2 regions of the Streptomyces sp. NPDC055243 genome follow, and region 1 is predicted to be linked to the other one. Evidence: riboswitches for the same ligand, from Rfam matches in the RefSeq annotation. Region 1 holds a riboswitch; the other holds the start of a gene.
The links. A riboswitch is a leader RNA that binds a small molecule or an ion and turns the genes downstream of it on or off. The one in region 1 is predicted to bind ZMP and ZTP.

Region 1 (4,394 bases):
GCCGCGGGCGACGGGCAGCAGCCGAGGGTAGAACGCCTCGCGCAACTCTCGTACGGCATCGGGCAGTTCATGGGTGAAGTAGCGGTACTGGCCGGAACCGAAGCGGTAGCGGGCCATGTCGATGGTGGTGCGGAAGCGGTCGGTCTCGTCGTACAGGGCGGCGATGTCGCGGCAGGCGCCGGGGGTCAGGAGCCGGCCGGTGAGAGCGTTGCCGTGCTCGTCGAGCTCGGCGGTCAGCGCGTCCCAGTCCCCGGCCGCCACGCGTTCGCCGACGCGGGCGTCCGCCGGGTGAGTGGTGTCGATCATGATGAGGTCCTTCGCGGTCGTGCGGGTCAGACGAGGGTGGGCTGGAGGGCGCCCTCATGGGTGAGGAGTTCGACCTTGCGCCGCACGCCGCCCGCGTACCCACGCATCGAGCCGTCCGCGCCGATCACGCGGTGGCACGGGCGCACCAGCAGCAACGGGTTCGCGCCGATCGCGGCGCCCAGGGCCTGGACCCGCCCGCGCTCGATGCCGAGCCGCTCGGCGAGCGCGCCGTAGGTGGTCGACGTGCCGTACGGGATCTCCTCCAGGGCGCTCCAGACGCGCCGCTGGAAGTCGGTGCCGCCGGGGGTGAACTCCATGTCGAACCGGGTGAGTTCACCGGCGAAGTAGGCGGCGAGCTGCCGTGCGATCTCCGGGAATCGATCCGGGTCGTGCATCCAACTCCCGTGCACGGCTGGGGCGTTCCGCTGGCCCGGCATGGACAGTGACGTCAGCGAGACGCCGTCCGATGTCGGCTCCCCCACCAGCAGCAGTTCGCCGAGCGGGCTGCTGACGGTCGTGTGGACGGTCATCGTGGCCACCCTCTTCCCTTTCCGTTCCGCGCTTCTTCGCTTCTTTCCACCTCCCACACTGAGGTGTCGCGATCGCGCGTGCTGGCGGGATTCGGACGGGGCGTTCACGCCCTGCGGGCCTCCGCGGCGCCTGCCGGAGCCGCCGCCACCTGGCGCGTCGGTGCCGGGTCGCGCTTCTGCCGTCGCGTCATGGCGACCCCGACGAGTACGACCGCCATGCCCGCGGCCACCCGAAGACTGAAGGCCTCGTCGAGCACGACCGCGCCCAGCGCCACGGAGACCACCGGCAGCAGATAGCCGACGGTCGCGGCGTTGGTCGCGCCCTCGTCCGCGATGATCCGGTAGGTGAGGTGGAAGGTGACACCGGTGGCGAAGACGCCCAGGACCACGACGGCGATCAGGGCGGTGCGGTCCACGTGGATCGCCTCCAGGCCGCCGACCGGCAGGGCGAGCGACGTCAGGCCCGTGGCCGCCATGAGCTGGGCCGCGGAGAGGGAGAGGGTGGGCATGCCCTTCCCGACGAGGTGGTGCCCCATGTACGCGAAGCCGACGGCGTAGCTCGCCGCCGCGCCCACGATCGCGAGGGCGCCCCAACTCGTCATGCCCGACTGCTGCCACGGGGCGAAGATCAGCGACGTACCCGCGAAACCGATGAGGAGTCCGGCGAGGCGTACGGGGCGCAGTCCGCGTTCCGTGCCGATGGCGAGGCCGATCAGGACCGACCACAGCGGGGTCGTGGCGTTCAGCGCGCCCGCCACTCCGGAGTCGACGGTCTGCTGGCCGACGCTGAAGAGGCCGAAGGGCAGGGCGTTGCAGAAGAAGGCGGCGACGAAGACGTGCTTCCACGTCTTGAGGCCGCGGGGCAGGCGGTTGCGCGTACCGAAGAGCACGACCGTCAGGGTCGCGGCCCCCAGGGTGCAGCGCAGGAGGGTGACCTGCACGGGAGACAGGCCCTCCAGGGCCAGTTCGATCCAGAGGAAGGTCGATCCCCAGAGGAGGGCGAGTACGCCCACCCTGGCCGCTGCCCACGTTCGTCCGGGGACGCCGTTCACTGTCGCTCTCCTTGGTCGGGGCCTTGATGGCGGGCCCTCGCCCTCGGGCCGTTGTCAGGGAACGATGCCGTCGCCGACACGAAAGGACAAGCAACAAGTTTTGAACTTTCATTAAGCTCAGCTACATCCTCAATGCCGGCCGCTTCCCGCCCCGCCCCGTCCCTTAGGGTGAGAGGCGGGCCGTGACTGGCGCTGAGGTGGAGTACCACCGGGGAGCGGCCTGACATCGTGTCGATGCCGCGCGCCTGGGCGACTCACCCTGAAGTCCAGGAGTGGCACATGCCCCAGACTCAGACTGCTCGCCTGATGGACGGCACCGGCCTCGCCCGCCGCCTCGTCGACACCACCTCCGCGACCGCGGCGGACATCCGCCGTCGCACCGGGAACTCCCCCTGCCTGGCGACCGTCCTGGTCGGCGACGACCCCGCCTCGGTGACCTACGTCCGCATGAAGCGCGCCCGCTGCGAAAAGGCGGGCATCGAGTCACGGCACGTGGCCCTGCCCACTTCGGTCGGCACCGAGGAACTGGTCGCGACGGTCACCGGCCTCTCCCAGGACCCGACCGTGCACGGCATCCTGCTGCAGCACCCCGTGGGGCCCCACATCGACGAGCGCGCCGCCTTCGAGGCGATCGCACCGGCCAAGGACGTCGACGGAGTGACCATGCATTCCTTCGCGGCGATGGGCTTCGGCCTGCCCGGCTTCGTGTCCTGCACGCCCGGCGGCATCATGCGCCTGCTCGACGCGTACGACGTCGACCTCACCGGCAAGCACGCCGTCGTCGTGGGCCGCAGCGCCATCCTCGGCAAGCCCGCCGGCATGCTGCTCCTGGGCAGGGACGCCACGGTCACGTACTGCCACTCGCGCACCGCCGACCTCTCCTCGATCGTCCGGCAGGCCGACGTCCTGATCGCCGCCGTCGGCCGGCCGCGGTTCATCGGCGGCGCGGACATCAAGCCCGGCGCCGTGGTGATCGACGCGGGTTACAACCCGGGCAACGTCGGCGACATCGACTTCGACTCCGCCCTGGAGCGCGCGAGCCTGATCACTCCCGTGCCCGGCGGTGTCGGTCCCATGACCATCGCCGTGCTCCTCGCCCAGACGGTCGAGGCGGCGAAGCGGCAGCTCGGCCTGGACTGATCGCGGGCGCCTCGCGCCTACTTCAGGACGCTGACCCCGTTGGCCGAGACGATCGCCGCGATGGCCAGCCACTCCACCCCCTCCAGGGACTGCCCCAGGACGACCATGCCCACCAGCGCCGCGAGGACCGGGTTGACGCTCATGAAGATCCCGAAGAAACGGGCGTCGACCCGGCGCAGGGCGAGCAGGTCGGCGAGGAACGGGACCGCTGAGGAGAGGACGCCCGCGGTCACCGCGCAGGCCAGGGCCGTCGCCGTCGGCGGGTGGTGGGCCAGCACCGCGATGCCGACCGGCACGTAGAGGAGCCCGGAGACTCCCGCGGCGGCGGCCGATCCCTCGACGCCCGGGAGGCGGGCCCCGACCGTGCGGTTGAGCAGGATGTACGAGGCCCAGCAGGCCGCGGCGAGCAGGCCGAGCCCGATGCCGACGTAATCCGCGCTGGGTCGCGGGCGGGCCAGGGCGACCACCGCGGCCCCCGCCACGACCGCGCAGCCGAGGTCCACCGCACGGCGGGAGGCGGCGAGGGCGACCGTCAGCGGGCCCAGGAACTCCAGGGTCACCGCCAGGCCGAGGCCCACGCGGTCGATCGCGGTGTACAGGGAGAGGTTCATGGTGGCGAAGACAGCGGCCAGGCACAGCAGCGGCCACCACTGGCGCCAGGTGAAGGCGCGCACCTTGGGCCTGCCGACCGCGAGGAGTACGGCTCCCGCGACCCATTGCCGCACGGCCACGACACCGGCGGGACCGATGGCTTCGAACGCCAAGGCGCCCGTGGCGGCGCCGACTTGATTGGACAGGCCGCTGCCGAACATCATCGCCATGCCCGGCAGCCGACCTCGGGAACTCTCCGCCGGTTCCCCCAGGTTCGCGGTGGTCCTGCCTTCGCTCCGAGACGTTCGCATGCACCGCAGGATGCGTCACCCGCGGGCATACGAAAAATGCATGCCGGCGTTCATCTATACGCTCTGGTTATTCATTGGCTCCGGTTGTCCCTACGCTGTGGCCATGGATCTGGAACTGCGGCATCTGCGCTGCCTGGTCGCCATCGTCGACACCGGCGGCTTCACCGATGCCGCCGCCGAGCTGGGCGTCTCGCAAGCTGCGGTCTCGCGCACCCTCGGCGGGCTCGAGGAGGTGCTCGGGGTGCGCCTCCTGCACCGCACCAGCCGGAGCGTCACGCCCACGACGGCCGGGGTGCAGGTGCTCGCGCGGGCCCGGCAGCTGCTCGCCGAGGCCGAGGACCTCATCCGCGAGGCGACCACCGGACACACCCGGCTGCGCATCGGCCACGCCTGGTCGGCGATGGGCCGCCACACCGCGGAGTTCCAGCGCCGCTGGGCCGCGGGACACCCCGACGTGGAGCTGT
Region 2 (4,394 bases), on a different contig from region 1:
CGCTCTATGTGAGCGACAAGGAGTACGGCGAGCTGGAGCGCTGTCTCGGCGACATCGGCGAGGGCCGGCGCGAGCAGCCACCAGGTCTCGACATGAGTGCCGGAAGCCGTCAGATCAATGTGACGTGGATGGCCCACGACGTGAGTCCGTGGCGGGTGGACCGGGCCTATCCGATGGCGTCCGGCTCCAAGGAGGGCAAGGACGCCACGGGTGCCAAGAGCGCCAAGGACGCCGAGACCGTGTGGATCCACACGACGACGGACGTGGAGTCCATGACCGGCTCGTGGCACAAGGCGAAGGACCCGGCCCGCCTGACGGCACTGTTCAAGAAGCTGGGGGTCATGGGCGCTCCGGCAGCCGGGGGCAATCAGGCGACAGCCCCCGAGACGGATGCGGCCCCACCGCCGACGACCGCCTCGGCACGGGCGGATGGCATACCGGGCGACGGCGGCACGGGCTGGTGGTGGGCGATACCGGGCGCCGCGGCGGGAGCCGCGGGAGCGCTGCTGCTGCGGGGGCCCTTCCTCGCCTCTCTGCGCGGGCGGCGGCTCCATGAGGACGGCCCGCGGCAGGAGTTGCGGGACGTGTGAGGGGGCGCAGGGACGCTGCCGCCCCCGGCCGGTGAGGTGGCCGACCTGGGGCGGCTGTGCGGACCAGCGATCAGAACGGTCAGGCCGGTCAGGCCGGTCAGGCCGGTCAGGCCGGTCAGGCCGGTCAGGCAAGTCAGTGCGCCGGCAGGCCCGGGGCCGGGTGGGCGGCCATCAGGTCGGCGACCTCGGACCGGATCTTCGTCAGGGCGTCCTCGTCACCGGCACGGGCCGCGGCGACGCCTCGGTCGATCCAGTCGGCGACGGTCGGCATGTGCTGCGTTCCGAGACCGCGGGAGGTGAGCGAGGGGGTGCCGATGCGGACGCCGGAGGGGTCGAACGGCTTCCTCGGGTCGTACGGCACGGTGTTGTAGTTCACGACGATCCCGGCCCGGTCCAGGGCCTTGGCGGCGACCTTGCCCGGGACGTCCTTGGGGGTGAGGTCCATCAGGATCAGGTGGTTGTCGGTGCCGCCGGAGACCAGGTCGAAGCCGCGGGCGAGCAGTGCTTCGGCGAGGGCCTGGGCGTTGGCGACGACCGCGCGGGCGTAGTCGCGGAAGGAGGGCTGCGACGCCTCGTGCAGGGCGACGGCGATGGCCGCGGTGGTCTGGTTGTGCGGGCCGCCCTGCAGTCCGGGGAAGACCGCCTTGTCGATGGCCTTGGCGTGCTCCTCGCGGGACATCAGCATCGCGCCGCGCGGGCCGCGCAGGGTCTTGTGGGTGGTCGTGGAGATCACGTCGGCGTGCGGCACCGGTGAGGGGTGGGCGCCGCCCGCGATCAGGCCGGCGATGTGCGCGATGTCGGCGACGAGGACGGCCCCCGCCTCGTGGGCGATCTCGGCGAAGGCGGCGAAGTCGATGGTGCGAGGGAGGGCGGTGCCACCGCAGAAGATCAGCTTGGGGCGTTCCTTGAGGGCGAGGTCGCGCACCTCGTCGAAGTCGATGCGGCCCGTGTCGTGGCGGACGCCGTACTGGACGCCGCGGAACCACTTGCCCGTGGCGGAGACGCCCCAGCCGTGGGTGAGGTGGCCGCCCATGGGGAGGGCCATGCCCATCACGGTGTCACCGGGCTCGGCGAAGGCGAGGTAGACGGCGAGGTTGGCCGGGGAGCCGGAGTACGGCTGGACGTTGGCGTGCTCGACGCCGAAGACGGACTTGGCGCGGGCGACGGCCAGGCGTTCGACGGGGTCGATGTTCTGCTGACCCTCGTAGTAGCGGCGGCCCGGGTAGCCCTCGCTGTACTTGTTCTGGAGGACCGTGCCGGAGGCTTCGAGGACGGCGGTGGAGACGTAGTTCTCGCTGGGGATCAGCCGCAGGGTGTCGGCCTGGAGCTGCTCCTCGGCGCCGACGAGAGCCGAGAGCTCGGGGTCCTGCGCGGCGAGCGCGGGGTGGCTGAGGGTGTTCGGAAGCTGCGCGGAATCCGCGGAAGCGGAACGTGAGGAAGCGGAATCCGCGGCGAGGTTCGAGGAAGGGGAGTGAGTCATGGCGTCCTCCGGGGCGAGCGGTGAGTTTCCGGTCGTGGTCCCGGGGTGCCCAGGCGGGCGGCACCTCGAAGGTTCTGCCTCGCACGGCTTCCTCGGGGTCCGTTCCCCGTGCGCCAGTCGCCGTGCTGTAGAGAGCAGCCTAGCGGGCACGCCGGGTCGGCAGGTTTCCTCGTCCACGATCCGAGCGACGATAGAACTTGGGCGCCACACCCGCCCCATGCCGCAGGACGAACGGAGACCCCGTGTCGACTACCGAAAAGTTCATCACCTCGGCCGAAGCGCACAGCGCGCACAACTACCACCCGCTGCCCATCGTGGTCGCGTCGGCGGAGGGTGCCTGGATGACGGACGTCGAGGGGCGCCGCTACCTCGACATGCTCGCCGGCTACTCGGCGCTGAACTTCGGGCACGGCAACCGCCGCCTGATCGACGCCGCCAAGGAGCAGCTGGAGCGGGTGACGCTCACCTCGCGGGCCTTCCACCACGACCGGTTCGCCGACTTCTGTACGCGGCTCGCGGAGCTGTGCGGCAAGGAGATGGTGCTGCCGATGAACACCGGCGCGGAGGCGGTGGAGACGGCCGTGAAGACCGCCAGGAAGTGGGGGTATCAAGTCAAGGGCGTGCCCGACGGGCGGGCGAAGATCGTCGTCGCGCGCGACAACTTCCATGGGCGGACCACAACCATCGTCAGCTTCTCGACGGACCCCGAGGCCCGCGCGGACTACGGCCCGTACACCCCGGGCTTCGAGATCGTGCCGTACGGCGATCTGACCGCGATGCGGGAAGCGGTCACGGAGAACACCGTGGCCGTGCTCCTCGAGCCGATCCAGGGCGAGGCCGGGGTCCTGGTGCCGCCGGCCGGATATCTCGCGGGCGTCCGGGAGTTGACGCGGGAGCGGAACGTCCTCTTCATGGCGGACGAGATCCAGTCGGGGCTCGGCAGGACGGGCAGGACGTTCGCGTGCGAGCACGAGGGCGTGGTGCCGGACGTGTACATCCTGGGCAAGGCGCTAGGCGGGGGTGTCGTGCCGGTGTCCGCGGTGGTGGCGGACGCGGATGTGCTGGGGGTGTTCAAGCCGGGTGAGCACGGCTCGACGTTCGGCGGCAATCCGCTGGCGTGCGCGGTGGCGCTGGAGGTCGTGGCCATGCTGAGCTCGGGCGAGTTCCAGCAGCGGGCCACCGAGCTGGGCGAGCATCTGCACTCCGAGCTGGGGCTGCTCGCCGGCACGGGCGCGGTGACGCAGGTGCGGGGCCGCGGGCTGTGGGCGGGCGTCGACATCGAGCCGTCGCACGGCACGGGCCGCGAGATCTCCGAGAAGCTGATGGACCGGGGGGTGCTGGTCAAGGACACCCATGGGTCGACGATCCGGATCGCCCCGCCGCTGGTGATCAGCAAGGAGGACCTGGACTGGGGGCTTGATCAACTGCGGGCCGTGCTGGCCTAGTTCCGGGGAGGCGGGCCCCGTACCGCCTCCGCGGCCCGTGCCTCAGCGGCCCGTGCCTCAGCGGCCCGTGCCTCCGCGGCCCCTGCCTCAGCGGCTCCGGTCTCAGCAGCCCCGGTCTCAGCAGCCCGGACTCAACGCTTGAGGCCCACTCCGCCGAACATGGCCACGTCCTCGACGCCGACCGTCGACTCCGCACGCCAGCGGTTGCACGACACCACACCGGGGTCGAGGAGCTCCAGGCCCTCGAAGAACTCGGCGACGCGCTCGGGTGTGCGCTGCGTGAGCTTGGGCGTGCCGTTCTCGTTCCAGAACGCCACCGCCTCGTCCACGTCGGGCATCGCCGGGCTGGTGATCGTGTGCGAGAGGACCAGGTGGCTGCCGGCCGGCAGCGCGTCGAGCAGACGGCGCACGATGCCGTACGCCTCGGAGTCGTCCTCGATGAAGATGACGACTCCGAGCAGGATCAGCGCGACCGGCTGGTCGAAGTCCAGGGTCTTGGCGGCGTGTTCGAGGATCGCGTCGACGTTGCGCAGGTCCTCGTCGAGGTAGTCGGTCTTGCCCTCGGGGGTGCTGGTCAGCAGGGCGCGCGCGTGGGTGAGGACGAGCGGGTCGTTGTCCACGTAGACGACGCGGGACTCGGGGGCGAGCCGCTGGGCGACCTCGTGGGTGTTGTCGGCGGTCGGCAGACCGGTGCCGATGTCGAGGAACTGCCGGATGCCGCACTCGGTGACGAGGTGGCGCACGGCCCGCCCGAGGAACTGCCGGTCGGCGAGCGCGTACGCGCCGATGCCGGGGTGCAGGGTGCGGATCTGGTCCCCGGCGGCCTGGTCGACGGGGTAGTTGTCCTTGCCGCCGAGCCAGTAGTTCCAGATCCGGGCC

Region 2: another riboswitch for ZMP and ZTP. It lies ahead of glyA (serine hydroxymethyltransferase); the one in region 1 lies ahead of ACIGXX_RS02850 (bifunctional 5,10-methylenetetrahydrofolate dehydrogenase/5,10-methenyltetrahydrofolate cyclohydrolase).

What each region holds. Positions count from the first base shown of each region.
Region 1 covers NZ_JBITWR010000001.1:578,770-583,163, reverse strand. The annotation lists gene ACIGXX_RS02865 (2OG-Fe(II) oxygenase) at 1-306, opposite strand, end outside; gene ACIGXX_RS02860 (methylated-DNA--[protein]-cysteine S-methyltransferase) at 333-836, opposite strand; gene ACIGXX_RS02855 (DMT family transporter) at 941-1,888, opposite strand; ZMP/ZTP riboswitch at 2,061-2,146, shown strand; gene ACIGXX_RS02850 (bifunctional 5,10-methylenetetrahydrofolate dehydrogenase/5,10-methenyltetrahydrofolate cyclohydrolase) at 2,168-3,028, shown strand; gene ACIGXX_RS02845 (EamA family transporter) at 3,046-3,930, opposite strand; gene ACIGXX_RS02840 (LysR family transcriptional regulator) at 4,034-4,394, shown strand, end outside.
Region 2 covers NZ_JBITWR010000023.1:102,843-107,236, forward strand. The annotation lists gene ACIGXX_RS40380 (hypothetical protein) at 1-590, shown strand, start outside; gene glyA (serine hydroxymethyltransferase) at 724-2,070, opposite strand; ZMP/ZTP riboswitch at 2,111-2,201, opposite strand; gene rocD (ornithine--oxo-acid transaminase) at 2,313-3,515, shown strand; gene ACIGXX_RS40395 (SAM-dependent methyltransferase) at 3,647-4,394, opposite strand, start outside.